Regions from separate parts of the Nitratireductor sp. GZWM139 genome, predicted to be linked through region 2. Evidence: predicted binding sites of a transcription regulator. Region 2 holds the regulator's gene; the other holds the start of a gene.
The links. Region 2 encodes LexA, which represses DNA repair genes until DNA is damaged. Its sites were predicted from a motif close to TGTTCNNNNTGTGTTCNG; they were not measured.

Region 1 (7,688 bases), on a different contig from region 2:
TTCCACATTTCCGTGTAGCCGGATTCCTCGAGGATCATCTCGGCCAGTTCCGTGTGGGGCGTCCGGTCGAGCATGCTCTGCCAGCGCTCGATGTTCTCCACCAGCGTGCGCAGCGAGGCGCGCGGCTTTGGCTTCATCTCCTCGGTGCCGACCAGATCGCGTGCGGCCTGCAGGAGCGTTGCCTCACGCATGCGAGAAACATCGTGGATCTGGCGCACGCTGGCTTCACCCAGCCCGCGCTTGGGCACATTGACGATGCGCTCGAATGCCAGATCGTCGGCGGCCTGCGCGACGATGCGGAAATAGGCCATGGCGTCGCGGATCTCGAGGCGCTCATAGAAGCGCGGTCCGCCGATGACGCGGTAATTGAGCCCCAGCGTGACGAAGCGGTCTTCGAACTCACGCATCTGGAAGGAGGCGCGCACGAGGATGGCGATGTCGTTGAGCGCGTGGCCCTTGGACTGCAACGCCTCGATCTCTTCGCCCACGGCCCGGGCCTCTTCCTCCGAATCCCAGGCAGCATGCACCTTCACCTTGGGATCGTCGGGGTCGGAATGCTCGGTGAAGAGCGTTTTGCCAAGCCGCCCTTCATTGTTGGCGATGAGGTGCGAGGCAGCGCCCAGAATGTGCTTGGTGGAACGGTAATTGCGCTCCAGCCGGATCACGGCGGCGCCGGGGAAATCCTTCTCGAAGCGCAGGATGTTGTCCACTTCCGCGCCGCGCCAGCCATAGATCGACTGGTCGTCATCACCGACGCAGCAGATGTTTACCGGTTCCGTGCTCTTGGGGCGCTGCGCGAGCAGCCGCAGCCACATGTACTGGGCGGTGTTGGTGTCCTGATACTCGTCCACCAGAATGTATTTGAACCGGCGGTGATAGTCCGCAAGCACATCGGGATGATCGCGCAGAATGCGGATCGGATGGCAAAGGAGATCGCCGAAATCGACGGCGTTGAGCGTCTTCAGGCGGTTCTGATAGGCGGTGTAGAGTTCACGGCCCTTGCCATTGGCGAAGGCGCGGGCGTCGCCCTCGGGAATTTCCTTTGGCGCGAGCCCCTTGTTCTTCCAGCCGTCGATCATCTGCGCGAACTGGCGCGGCGGCCAGCGCTTGTCGTCCAGCCCTTCGGCCTGAATGATCTGCTTGATGAGGCGGATCTGGTCGTCGGTATCGAGAATGGTGAAGGAGCTTTTGAGCCCCGCCAGCTCGGCATGCTTGCGCAGGATCTTCACACCGATGGAGTGGAAGGTGCCGAGCCATGGCATGCCCTCGATGGCCTCGCCGACCAGCGTGCCGATACGCACTTTCATCTCGCGCGCGGCCTTGTTGGTGAAGGTCACGGCCAGGATCTGCGAGGGATAGGCGCGGCCGGAGGCCAGAATATGCGCGATGCGCGTGGTCAGAACGCGTGTCTTGCCGGTGCCCGCGCCCGCAAGCACCAGAACCGGGCCTTCGGTGGTTTCCACCGCCAGCCGCTGCTCGGGATTGAGCGCATCGAGATAGCGTGTGTCGGGTCCGCCCGTGCGCGCAGCCATGGCGCGCGCTGCAATGCCGGAGGGCTTCGGCGCAGCCGGGGGAGTCGGGGCGGGTTCGTCCTCGTCAAAGAACGGAATATCATCAGGAAAGCCGGACATCGCACCTGCTTATGGTGATTCGGGGGGGGCATAGCCCATGGATGTTTTCTATTTGTACCGGTTTGCGCCTCACGAACCAAGGGGGTGGCGAGCCGGCAAAATGCGGGGGAACAGCGTCGTCAGTGCTCGCTTTCGCAGAGTGAATGGTCGGATAGCGCCCGCAGCACATAGCAATCGCAAACCGAGCCGCTGTCGCAACTGTCGACGATGCGCTGGAGCTCATGCTCCAGCCTTTGCAGGCGGGCAATGCGCTCGCGCACTTCGGTAAGGTGCTCGCGGGCAATGCTGTCCGCCGTTTCGCAGGGTTTTTCGGGATGCCCGCTCAGTTCGATCAGCGAACGGATTGCGTCGATGCCCAGCCCCAGGTCGCGGGCGTGGCGGATGAAGGCGAGGCGTTCCATCGCCTGCTTTCCATAGCGGCGCTGGTTGCCGGCGGAGCGCTCGGGCGGTTCGATCAGCCCGGTTTCCTCGTAATAGCGGATGGTCGGTACCTTTACGCCCACCCGTTTCGACAGTTCGCCAATTGACCACATGCCGTGCGGCTCCTTCAAAATCTCTAGTCTATATAGGTATTGTCGGTCTTCTGCGAAAGGCGAGAGGGGGGGGGCGGGCGAAGAGAAAATTGGTTCACGCGGGCGTGAATGGACGTTTTCCCGGCTGGCCCTACCTTGGACTTCGGCGGGAACCAGTCAACGAAATGGGAGTGAATTCATGCAGGATCAGCCGAAGATCACCCAGGCGATGATCGACGCCTATGACGAATACACCCATCTGACCCTCGACCGCCGCGCCTTCATGAACAGGCTGACGCGACTGGCCGGGTCGGGTGCAGCTGCGGCCGCCATCGCGCCCCTTCTGGCGGCAAATTCCGCCCGCGCGGCCATGGTCGCAGACGATGACGAACGCCTTGAAGCCGAAGACATCACCTATCCGGGTGAGGGCGGCGAGATGAAGGGCTATCTCGTGCGGCCTGCGGATGCGGGCGAAAAACTGCCCGCCGTGATCGTCGTTCACGAAAACCGCGGCCTGAACCCGCATATCCGCGATGTGGCGCGGCGTGTTGCGCTGGAAGGCTTTGTGGCGCTTGCCCCGGATTTTCTGTCGCCGCTGGGCGGCACGCCGGAGGATGAGGACAAGGCGCGCGGTCTGTTTGGCGAACTGGATCGCGATCAGACGGTGGGCAATGCGGTGGCCACGCAGGCTTTTCTGGCAGGCCATGACGCCACGACCGGCAAGGTGGGCGTGATCGGCTTCTGCTGGGGCGGGGCGCTGGTGAACAATCTGGCCGTTGCCGATCCCGAACTGGATGCGGGCGTCGCCTATTACGGCACGCAGCCGGCGGCGGAAGATGTGGCGCGGATCGAAGCACCGCTGCTTCTGCACTATGCCGGGCTGGATGAGCGCGTGAATGCGGGCATCGACGCCTATCGGGCCGCACTTGAAGATGCGGGCAAGACCTTCACCATCCATGTCTATGAAGGGGTGAACCACGCCTTCAACAACGACACCTCCGAAGCCCGCTATGACAGTGCGGCGGCGGAACTGGCCTGGGAGCGCACCATTGCGTTTCTGAAGGAGAACCTGACCTGACTTCAGTATGAGCCGAAGGGCAGGGGATCGAAGTCCAGAAAAATGCGTTTCTGGCGCGCGGTGCGCACGATGGCGCGCACATAGATCAGATCGATGGGAATGGGTCTGCGGTTGCGCTCCAGCCAGTAGAGCTCGTCCTCGATGGATTTGAGCGCGCGCCAGAAATCATAATCGGAGATCTCGTGCGAATGCGCGAGACTGTCCGACAGGGCTCTGGCTTCCTCGTTCAACAACTGGCTTCTCGCCGCCTACGAATCGACTGGTTTCAGGCGATGGTCTGCGCGGGGAGGGGCCGCTTCAAGCGGGCGACATGGTTAAACTTGTGCAAAGATCTGGCCGCTGGCGTTATGGTTAACGGAGCCTTTAACCAGTCCTTATCCCTTTAAGCCTTTGGCACTAAAGGACTATCGGTGCTCTTCCTCGCTGATGTCCACCAGCGCACGGTTGAAGAAACGCAGCGCCCGCACATGGCTGGCAAAGGCGATGACGCGGCCCGGATCCTGCAGATCGACCACCGGCAGGCGGTCATAGCCGCCCTTGTCGAAGGCGCGCAGCGCCGCCTCCAGCGTGTCGGTCGGTTTGAGCGCCGGCGCGCCCGTTTCCGGGTCGAAGGCCACAGGTTCCTCATCCTCCGGCAGTGGCTCCATGAAATCCATCACACGGGTCATGTGGCCGAGCGTCTTGTGCGGCCCCTCCACGAGAAACAGCCCGCGCATCTCCAGCTGCCACTGGAACCAGGAATGGCCGTGAATGGCCTGGGTGATGCCATGCGCCACCGCAACGGTGAGCAGGAGCGCGATGGACAGTTCGTAGCCGCCGGTCAGTTCGAACACGATGACGGTGGTGGAGATGGGGGCGCCGAGAACGGCTCCGGCAACGGCACCCATGCCGAGGATGGCGTAGAGCCCTTCGCTCGATGCCATGTTGGGGAAGGCTGCGGCGGCGATGATGCCGAATGCGCCGCCGGTGAGCGCGCCGAGGAAGAGGGCTGGGGAAAAGATGCCGCCGCCAAACCGCATGGCGAGCGTGATGGAAGTTGCGGCCGTCTTGACGACGATGAGCGCCAGCATGGTCATGAGCGGCAGGCGGTTCCACAGCGCCATGTCCGTGATCTCGTAACCGACGCCGAGGATCTGCGGGAAGACCACGGCCATGCCGCCGACGATGAGCCCGCCGACCACGGGGCGCGTCCATAAGGGAATGCGCACGCCGCGCGCCGCATAGTCGGAGACGAAGAGCGAGAACTGGAACAGGATTGCGACCACGGCGGCGGTCACGCCGAGCAGTGCGAAGGCCGGAAACTCCCAGAAGGACGTGATCTGGTGGGTGGGCACCAGAAAGGCCGCCGAACTGCCGAACCAGAGGCGCGAGGCCACCGCACCCGCCGCCGAGGCGATGACGATGGGCACGAAGGAGCGCATGGCGTAGTGCCCGAGGATGACCTCATGGGCGAACAGGACGCCGGCGATGGGTGCGTTGAACGAGGCGGAGATGGCGCTCGCAACACCTGCGCCAAGCAATGTGCGCCGGCACCATTCGGGCAGGTTTGCGCGCCAGGCGATGGCGCTGGCCAGCACTGCGCCCAGATGCACCACGGGCCCTTCGCGCCCCGCGCTTGCGCCCGAACCGAGCGAAAGCGCGGTGATGAATGCGGACAGGATGCCTTCGCGGAAGGAAAGCTTGCTGCGGCCGGAAAGCGCGCGCGCCTCGATCACGTCGGCCACCGCGCCGGTGCGGCGCGCTTCAAGCCGCGTGAGCAGCAGGCCGACGAAAAGCCCGCCCACGGTGGGGCCGGCCACGATCCAGTACCAGGGCAGCGACAGGGCGGCGGTGAACACGCGCTCCGAACGCGTGCCGAGCCAGAAAAGCTGGAAGACGCCGATCAGCTCGCGGAAGATGATTGCGGCAATGGCGACGCCGAGCCCCAGAAACAGCGACAGAAGCCAGACAAGCGGCAGACGCGCGTTGAGGAACGCGCTGACGTTTGGTTCAATCCACGTCCGCAGAATTTGCGGAAGCCGCTGTATCAGCCTGAGAATCGACATGCCTGCCCCGTTTTCCCGAGCCTAAAGCATCGGACCGGAAAGTGGAATCCGGTATTCGGCTATTCCGGTGCTCCATCAATAGTTTAGATCGGCCTTTTGCGTCCGAAGGGACGCTGGCGATCTAGCTCTTTCGGCGGCGGATTGCGATTGACCGGCCGGCGCGGGCGGGTGTTTCGAGCGTCGCGTGGAGCGTGCGCATCGCTTCGACCCGCTCAAGCACATCACGGGGGAAGGGGGTGACCTTCGGCCCCGACATGTCGATGTGAAGCGTCATGGTTTCGCAGGTGGCCGCCAGCCAGCCCTCGTCGGCGTGGCGCAGCTCCTGATAGGAGTGAAGCCGCTTTTCGTCATGGTCGAGCAGCTGGTAGGTCCCGCGCACCCGGTCGCTGAGATGCAGTTCGCGCACATAGCTAAGATGGATTTCCGCCGTGTAGGTGGTGAGCCTGCGGGTGGCCGCATAGTGCGCGCCCATGCCCAGGCTCTCCCCGACTTCCTCATAGGCGCGGTCGAAGAGCACGGTGTAGTAGGCCATGTTCAGATGGCCGTTGAAATCGATCCAGTCTTTCTGCAATTCGAAGACGCGGGAAGTGTAGGGCGCGTTGTCTGGCATTGTTCTTCCGTATTTCTGGCCTGTGGACTGTTTCGGACCTGCGGCGTTTGTGTCACCCAAATTGATCCAAACTGCCTGTAAAGGTGCTTTATTGCGGCAGATTCGGATAGAAACGAAAACCACCCCGCTGGACAAGTGTTGGACCACGCGAAGGGTTGGACCAGGTAATTGGAGAACAGGCATGGCGCTGGCGGAACTGGAAAAGCTGGATCGCAACGAAGAGGGCATTGCCCGCGTTCTTGAGATTCTCGGGGAGCGCTATGGCGAGCGTTTGCTGACGGGACATTCGGTGCGTGAGCAGCATGCCCACTCGACCAGCTATATTCCCGCGCAATTGCCCGATGGCGTGTTCGCGCCGAACAATGTGGAAGAGGTGCAGGATGTGGTGCGTCTGTGCGCCGAGCACCGCGTGCCGGTCATTCCCTTCGGCACGGGCTCTTCGCTTGAAGGGCATGTGAATGCGCCGGCCGGCGGCATTTCGCTCGATCTCATGAACATGAACCGCATCATCGCCGTCAACGCCGAGGATCTGGACTGCACGGTCGAACCCGGCGTGACGCGTGAGGATCTGAACCACTATCTGCGTGATACGGGCCTGTTCTTTCCGATCGATCCGGGCGCGAACGCCAGCCTTGGCGGCATGGCCTCGACGCGCGCTTCCGGCACCAACGCCGTGCGCTACGGCACGATGCGCGACAATGTGGTGAATGTGCAGGCGGTGATGCCCGACGGGCGTCTCATCACCACGGCGCGGCGCGCCCGCAAGACCTCTGCAGGCTACGATCTGACCCGGCTCATGGTCGGCTCCGAAGGCACGCTCGGCATCATCACGGCGATGACGCTCAAGCTCTACGGCATCCCGCAGGCGGTATCCGGCGGCGTCTGCTCGTTCCCGGATGTGGAATCGGCCTGTCAGGCGGTTATCATGACGATCCAGATGGGCGTGCCGGTGGCGCGCATCGAGTTCGTCAACGGCCTCGCCATGAAGGCGATCAACGCCTATTCCGATCTGGATTACCCGGAGGGCCCGTGCCTGTTCCTGGAATTCCATGGAACCGATGCAGGCGTGAAGGAACAGGCCGAGACCTTTGGCGAGATCGCCGAGGAGTTCGGCGGCGGGCCGTTCCAGTGGACGAGCGTTGCCGAGGAGCGCACCAAGCTCTGGAAGGCGCGTCACAACGCCTACTGGGCCTGCGTGGCTCTGCGCCCCGGTGCGCAGGGGCTTTCCACCGATGTCTGCGTGCCGATCTCGCGGCTGGCCGAATGCATTGTCGAGACCGAGGCCGACATCGCCGAATCGGGCCTGATCGCCACGGTCATCGGCCATGTGGGCGATGGCAATTTCCACGTGCTGGTTCTGATGGATATGAACGATCCGAAGGAGATCGAGCAGGCGGAAGCCTTCGTTGCGCGTCTCAATCGGCGGGCCCTCTCCATGGACGGCACCTGCACCGGTGAACACGGCATCGGCCAGGGCAAGATGCGCTTCCTCGAAGAGGAACTGGGCGACGCGGTGGACGTGATGCGCGCGGTCAAGGAGGCCATCGACCCGCACAACATCATGAACCCGGGCAAGATCATCGGGGCAAGGCGCACATAAGCCGGATTTGTGCGACCATGCGTGGTGTAGAGCGCCGTGCGTCCATTCGGACGCACAAAGGACGCTCTGACCTGTTGAATCTGCGCATCGTGCTTTCCGAAAATCGATCCCGATTTTCGGGCCGATGCGGCAGCCCCTTTAACGCCACTGAAATACGCATAGTGTAGGGGCTGAGGACGCATATTTAGGAGACGGAACTGGCCCGGCTGTTC
Region 2 (7,688 bases):
GGATGTTCACTGGCAGAATGCGGCGCTGGCCGCAGATTGCTTTACCGAAAGCCCAAAGGCGCTTTTCAAATGGGCGCCGATCGCTGACGAACTCAAGCGGTATGACCGTGAGATCGTGGAGAACTCGATCCGCTTCGCCTTCAGTGAAGTGACGCGCTCGTTCCGCGAACGCGCAGAGCTTCCTGAACTGGCGCAGGACTGGCGGGCGCAGTCGGTCACTTGAGCACGCCGCAATAAAAAAGGGCCCCGTCCGAAGACGGAGCCCTGATCGCCCCAACAGTAGCGATCAAACGGAATAGTACATGTCGAACTCGACCGGGTGCGGCGTCATCTCGTAACGCAGCACTTCCGACATCTTCAGCTCGATATAGGCGTCGATCTGATCGTCGTCGAACACGCCGCCGGCCTTCAGGAAGCCGCGGTCCTTGTCGAGCGCCATGAGTGCTTCGCGCAGCGAACCGCAGACGGTCGGCACCTTCTTGAGCTCCTTCGGCGGCAGGTCGTAGAGATCCTTGTCCATGGCCTGGCCAGGATGGATCTTGTTCTTGATGCCGTCGAGGCCGGCCATCAGCAGCGCTGCGAATGCGAGGTAGGGGTTTGCGCCCGGATCGGGGAAGCGAACCTCGACGCGCTTTGCCTTCGGCGAGGAGCCGAACGGAATGCGGCAGGATGCCGAACGGTTGCGCGCCGAATAGGCGAGCAGGACCGGGGCTTCAAAACCGGGCACAAGACGCTTGTAGGAGTTGGTGATCGGGTTGGTGAAGGCGTTGATCGCCTTGGCGTGCTTGATGACGCCGCCGATATAGTAGAGGCAGCTCTCGGACAGACCGGCATATTCATTGCCGGCAAAGGTCGGCTTGCCGTCTTTCCAGATCGACTGGTGGACGTGCATGCCCGAACCGTTGTCGCCATAGACCGGCTTCGGCATGAAGGTTGCCGTCTTGCCATAGGCATTGGCGACCTGGTGAACGCCGTATTTGAACTTCTGCACGCTGTCGGCGCTCTTCAGGAGCGTCTCGAACTTGATGCCGAGCTCGTGCTGGGCAGCGCCAACCTCGTGGTGGTGCTTTTCAACGATCACGCCCATTTCGGACAGGACCGTGAGCATTTCCGAGCGCATGTCCTGCGCGGAATCGATCGGCGGAACCGGGAAATAGCCGCCCTTCATGCGCGGACGGTGGCCCAGATTGCCGGTCTCATAGTCGGCGTCGTCGTTGGACGGCAGCTCGCTGCAGTCGAGCTTGAAGCCGGTGTTGAAGGGATCAGCCTTGTACTTCACATCGTCAAAGACGAAGAATTCCGGCTCCGGACCCACATAAACGGTGTCGCCAAAGCCTTCGGACTTCAGAAAGGCTTCTGCCTTCTTTGCGGTGCCGCGCGGGTCGCGGTTGTAGGCCTCGCCGGAGATCGGGTCGAGAATGTCGCAGATGATGACCATGGTGGACTGGGCGAAGAACGGGTCCATATGGGCGGTGTCGGGCTCCGGCATCAGAACCATGTCGGACTCGTTGATCGCCTTCCAGCCGGCAATGGACGAGCCGTCGAACATGACGCCATCGGCGAACATGTCCTCATCCACGGCCGTGACATCCATCGTGACATGGTGAAGCTTGCCTCTTGGATCCGTGAAGCGAAGATCGACGAACTTTACGTCGTTTTCCTTGATCTGCTTCATGATGTCTTGTGCTGTGGTCATATTCGCTTTCCTGTTTGCGATGAGCTTGCCTGATGATCCGGACCGGGTCCGGGAACTGGTGGTTGGGGTCAGACTGCGTCTGCGCCGGTCTCGCCGGTGCGGATGCGGATGACCTCTTCAACATTGGTGACGAAGATCTTGCCGTCGCCGATGCGGCCTGTCTGGGCCGCCTTGCGGATCGCCTCGATGGCGGCGTCGACGGTTTCGTCCGGCAGGACGACCTCGATCTTCACCTTGGGGAGGAAGTCGACGACATATTCCGCCCCGCGATAGAGCTCGGTGTGGCCTTTCTGGCGTCCGAAACCCTTCGCCTCGATGACAGTGATGCCCTGAAGGCCGATTTCCTGAAGGGCCTCCTTCACCTCATCGAGCTTGAAGGGTTTGATGATCGCTTCGACCTTTTTCATGCCTCGGTGGCCTCCAAATGGGTTCAGGGACGGATGGTCCGCATCCCTTATTGCTCCGGTTCGGTTGAAGCACGAAACATGCCAACTCGTGACAGAGCCTTGCATGTTGCGTGCCAAACGCTGCATTCTGCGTCTTGAGAATTGGCGCGACGCGGTTTTCTCCGGCTTTGGCATGCTAGGCGAGCGCCCCCGGATAGCAAGATGGGAACCATGCGGTGCGGTTCGCAGTTTGAGACTTGCTTAAAAAATATGCAATGAGCCGAAGAAAGCGGCAGCTTGTTATGCGTATGGTTGTTCTGACACCTGAAGAAATGGGCAATGTGGATCGCGCGGCCATCGCAGCCGGCCCTCATGACGGGTACGGGCTGATGCGCAATGCCGGCGCGGCGGTGGCTGATCTTATCCTCGAGCGGTTTTCCGGCGCTGCCGGCGTCGCGGTTCTCTGCGGACCGGGCAACAATGGCGGTGACGGCTATGTCATTGCGCGGCTTCTGGCCGAGCGCGGCGTGAATGTCCGCCTGTTCGCCGATGCTGCGCCGCGGGAAGACAGCGATGCCGCCAGGGCGCGCGAGGACTGTTTTGTAACGCCTGAGGCGCTGGCCGATTTTCGCCCCGAGGCCGGCTGGGTGGTGGTTGACGCGCTCTATGGCGCCGGGCTTTCAAAGCCAATCGCGGGCATCGAGGCCGAACTCATCGAGCGGGTTGCGGCTGCGGGCGTCCCGGTGGTTGCCGTCGATCTTCCGTCCGGTCTTTCGGGTCTCACGGGCAAGCTCCTCGGCAGCTGCTTCAATGCGGACCTGACCGTCACGTTTTTCCGCAGAAAGCCGGGGCATCTGCTCATGCCCGGTCGACGCCTGTGTGGCGAGCTGGTCGTGGCCGATATCGGCATTGCCGAGACGGCGCTTGCATCAATGGATATCGCCCTTTGGGAAAATGGTCCGGCGCTCTGGCGTGACAGCGTGCCGGCGGTGGAGATCGATGCGCACAAATATGTGCGTGGTCATGTGGCGGTTGTTTCGGGCGGTGGCGCATCCACTGGTGCAGCGCGGCTTGCCGCGCGTGGCGCGGCGCGCGCCGGGGCAGGGGCCGTGACGGTGCTTTCGCCTGCAAACGCCCTGTCGGTGAATGCGATGCACCTGACCTCGATCATGCTGCGCAAGGCGGAAGCAGTGGATGAACTCATCGCCTTCCTCGATGAGCGAAAACCGACAGCCGCTGTTCTCGGCCCGGCAGCCGGCACAGGCGAGCGCACGCGCAGCTTCGCGCTGGGTTTTCTGGAGCGCGATGAAGGGCTGAAAGGGCTGGTGCTGGATGCCGACGCCATCACCGCCTTTGCCGATGCGCCCGATACGCTCTTCGAGGCCGTGAGAAGCTCTGCCGTAGCGACCGTGCTGACGCCGCATGACGGTGAATTCGCGCGCCTCTTCGGCGATCTCGCGGCCGATGCTTCCATGTCCAAGGTGGAGCGTGCGCGCGCAGCGGCAGAGCGCTCAGGAGCGGTGATCATCCTGAAGGGGGCGGACACGGTCGTCGCCTGCCCGGACGGGCGCGCCGCGATTAACACCAACGGATCGCGTTTCCTGGCGACGGCGGGCTCTGGCGATGTTCTGTGCGGGATTGTGGCCAGCCTTCTGGCGCAGGGCATGCCGGTCTTCGAGGCGGCATCAGCCGGCGTGTGGCTGCATGCAGAGGCTGGCGGGATGTTTGGCCGGGGCCTGATTGCGGAAGACCTCCCCGAGATGCTTCCGCATGTCTTCCAGGCGCTCTTCCCGGACGATGTTAGCTGAACCGACGCGGAGCTTGAAAAGAGCGCGCATTCTGGATGCCGGATGGCATCGGAGCCGGGGCATGCCTGAAGCCGCCCCGGATAGTCTTAAACTCAGTAGCGGCGCATCAGGCCGACGAGGCGACCCTGCACCTTGACGCGGTCGGGGCCGAAGATACGGGTTTCGTAAGCCGGATTGGCGGCTTCAAGGGCAATCGATGCGCCCTTGCGGCGGAAGCGCTTCAGCGTTGCTTCCTCCTGATCCACCAGCGCCACGACGATCTCGCCGGGATTGGCGGTCTGCGTCTCGCGGATGATCACCGTGTCGCCATCGAAAATGCCCGCATCGATCATCGAGTCGCCCTTGACCTCAAGCGCGTAGTGATCGCCACCGGTCAGCATGTCCGGCGGAACCGCGATGGAATGGGTCTGGTGCTGAATGGCGTCGATGGGGACACCGGCAGCGATGCGGCCCATGACAGGCACGGAAACGACGCCGGAAAGCGCGTCATCATTGCTGGCGGCAGGCTTGGAGGCCGCTGGCGCGGGCGTCTTGCCGAGGCTGCCCTCGATAACGCTTGGCGAAAAGCCGCGCGCGGCGGAATTGAGGCCCGGCGCGATGGAATCGGGAAGCCGCAGAACCTCCAGCGCACGCGCCCTGTTCGGGAGCCGGCGAATGAAGCCGCGCTCCTCCAGAGCCGTGATCAGCCGGTGAATGCCGGACTTGGAGGCGAGGTCGAGCGCCTCCTTCATTTCATCGAAGGAGGGCGGGATTCCGGTCTCCTTCAGTCGTTCATGGATGAACAGAAGAAGTTCGTGCTGCTTGCGGGTCAGCATGGGCGCCACCGAGAATCAGTTAAAAACAAAACCAGAACATACTCTATATGTTCCAGTTGTGTTCCGCAACCGTCCGGTTGCAGCGCCTATGGCGCAGCGAAAAGCGCCTTGGCTCCGTCTGCCACGAACTGGACCGCGAGGGCTGCCAGAATGACGCCCAGGAGGCGCGTCAGGATGGAGCGTCCCGTTTCGCCCAGAAAGCGGTCCACGCGCTCCGCCAGCGTGAAAACGGCATAGGTGAGGAGGATCGTTCCAAGCAGGATGCCGAGCAGCGCAATGGTGCCAAGAATTGAATTGAACTCGCCCGAAAGAAGCACGGTGGCCGAGATGGCGCCGGGACCCGCGATCAGCGGAATGGCCAGCGGGAAGGCGGCGATGTTGCGGATCATGTCGCGCGTGATCGCGCGCTCGGCGCTCTTTTCGTGGCGCTCCTGGCGGCGCTCGAAGATCATCTCGAAGGCGATGAAGAACAGAAGCAGGCCGCCTGCCACGCGGAAGGCGGGAAGCGTGATGCCGAACACGGCCAGAATGGCGCTGCCAGCGACGCCGAACAGGGCCAGAACGGCGAATCCGATGACGGCTGCGCGCACGGCCACCTGATTGCGCTCCGAGCGGTTCATGCCCGCTGTCAGCGCCAGAAAGAGCGGCGCAAGCCCTGGCGGATCGACGGTTACCAGCAATGTGACGAAGGCGTTGAAAACGGTATCGTAACCAGGCATCGGGTTCTCCTTGCGGCCTCTCTAGCCCAGCTTGGATGCGAGGGAAAAGCCCTCATTCTTCACGCAGGCTCGCTTCCTGCGGCAATTTGTCAAGGCGCTCATCCCCAGGAGGTTCGTATGCGCCTGAAATTGCGTTGGATTTCCGTCATCAAAAACGGATGCTCAATTGGAGAATCGCTGACGGCTCATATATAAAGAGTATGTGATTCCTCATTAAGAATGTGACACGTTTTGACTGACCAGACGACGCCGAACGGATCGGGCGAGCCCGACGAAATCGAGCCGATTTCCATTGTCGAGGAGATGCAGCGCTCTTATCTCGATTATGCGATGAGCGTGATCGTGAGCCGCGCCCTGCCGGATGCACGCGATGGTCTGAAGCCGGTGCATCGGCGCATTCTCTATGCATCCCATGAGAGCGGTTACCACTGGAACCGCAAATATGTGAAATCGGCCCGTCCTGTTGCCGACGTGATGGGTAAGTATCACCCGCACGGCGATGCCGCCATCTACGACGCCTTGGTGCGTATGGCGCAGAACTGGTCCATGCGCCTGCCGCTGGTCGACGGGCAGGGCAATTTCGGCTCCATCGACGGCGATCCGCCGGCGGCAATGCGTTACACCGAGTCGCGTCTCACCAAGGGCGCGCATGAGCTCCTGGAAGACATCGACAAGGACACGGTCGATTTTCAGGACACCTATGACGGCTCCTCCAGCGAGCCGCGCGTGCTTCCGGCGCGCTATCCGAACCTTCTGGTCAATGGTTCGGGTGGTATCGCCGTCGGCATGGCGACGAACATTCCGCCGCACAATCTGGTCGAAGTCATCAATGGCTGCGTGGCGCTGATCGAGAACCCCGCACTCGGCCTGCCGCAGTTGCAGGAGATCATTCCCGGTCCCGATTTCCCGACCGGCGGCCTGATTCTCGGCCGTTCGGGCATTCGCAGCGCCTATGAGACGGGCCGCGGCTCGATCCTCATGCGCGGCAAGGTCTCGATCGAGCCGGCGCGCAATGATCGCGAAGCCATCATCATCACCGAAGTTCCCTATCAGGTGAACAAGGCGTCGATGATCGAAAAGATGGCCGAGCTGGTCCGCGACAAGCGCATTGAAGGCATTTCCGACATTCGCGACGAGAGTGACCGTCAGGGTTACCGCGTCGTGGTCGAGCTGAAGCGCGACGCCGTTGCCGATGTGGTGCTGAACCAGCTTTACCGCTTCACGCCGCTTCAGACCTCCTTTGGCGCCAACATGGTGGCGCTCAACGGCGGCAAGCCGGAACAGATGAACCTGCTTGATCTGCTCCAGGCCTTTGTATACTTCCGCGAGGAAGTGGTCAGCCGGCGCACCAAGTACCTGCTGCGCAAGGCGCGCGAGCGCGCGCACGTCCTCGTTGGCCTGGCGATTGCCGTTGCCAATATCGACGAGGTGATCAAGCTCATCCGTCACGCGCCCGATCCGCAGACCGCGCGCGAGCAGTTGATGGAGCGCCGCTGGCCGGCCTCCGATGTGGAAGCGCTGATCCTGCTGATCGATGATCCGCGTCACCGCATCAACGAGGATGGCACCTACAATCTGTCCGAAGAACAGGCGCGTTCGATCCTCGAGCTGCGTCTCCAGCGCCTCACCGCGCTCGGACGCGACGAGATCGCCGACGAATTGAACAAGATCGGCGTGGAGATCGCGGATTTCCTCGAGATTCTGTCTTCGCGCGCCCGCATTCAGCAGATCGTCAAGGACGAGCTGATCGGCGTGCGCGACGAGTTCGGCACGCCGCGCCGCACCGAGATCACCGAAGGTGGCGCAGATCTCGACGATGAGGACCTGATCCAGCGTGAAGACATGGTCGTCACGGTCACGCGCAAGGGCTACATCAAGCGCGTGCCGCTTTCGATCTACCGGGCGCAGGCGCGTGGCGGCAAGGGCCGCTCGGGCATGTCGACCAAGGACGAGGATTTCGTCACCCAGCTCTTCGTCGCCAACACCCACACGCCGATCCTGTTCTTCTCCTCGCGTGGCATTGTCTACAAGGAGAAGGTCTGGCGTCTGCCGGTCGGTACGCCGCAATCGGTTGGCAAGTTCCTGCGCAACATGCTGCCGCTCGAAGAGGGCGAGAGCATCACCACGATCATGCCGCTTCCGGAGGATGAAGAGAGCTGGGGCGCGCTGGACGTCATGTTCGCCACCACGCGCGGCACGGTGCGGCGCAACAAGCTGTCGGATTTCGTTCAGGTCAACCGCAATGGCAAGATCGCCATGAAGCT

Region 1: a site for LexA is predicted at 1,674-1,691, ahead of NDI72_RS03905 (ATP-dependent helicase). Genes of this name have one in related genera too.

Annotation. Positions count from the first base shown of each region.
Region 1 is NZ_JAMQML010000002.1:315,776-323,463, forward strand. It holds gene NDI72_RS03905 (ATP-dependent helicase) at 1-1,631, opposite strand, end outside; gene NDI72_RS03910 (MerR family transcriptional regulator) at 1,751-2,164, opposite strand; gene NDI72_RS03915 (dienelactone hydrolase family protein) at 2,343-3,221, shown strand; gene NDI72_RS03920 (hypothetical protein) at 3,224-3,451, opposite strand; gene NDI72_RS03925 (chloride channel protein) at 3,626-5,266, opposite strand; gene NDI72_RS03930 (thioesterase family protein) at 5,388-5,876, opposite strand; gene NDI72_RS03935 (FAD-binding oxidoreductase) at 6,058-7,476, shown strand; gene NDI72_RS03940 (AsmA family protein) at 7,683-7,688, shown strand, end outside.
Region 2 is NZ_JAMQML010000013.1:23,506-31,193, forward strand. It holds gene NDI72_RS15795 (hypothetical protein) at 1-223, shown strand, start outside; gene glnA (type I glutamate--ammonia ligase) at 287-1,696, opposite strand; gene NDI72_RS15805 (P-II family nitrogen regulator) at 1,765-2,103, opposite strand; gene NDI72_RS15810 (NAD(P)H-hydrate dehydratase) at 2,385-3,890, shown strand; gene lexA (transcriptional repressor LexA) at 3,983-4,705, opposite strand; gene NDI72_RS15820 (MarC family protein) at 4,792-5,424, opposite strand; gene gyrA (DNA gyrase subunit A) at 5,656-7,688, shown strand, end outside.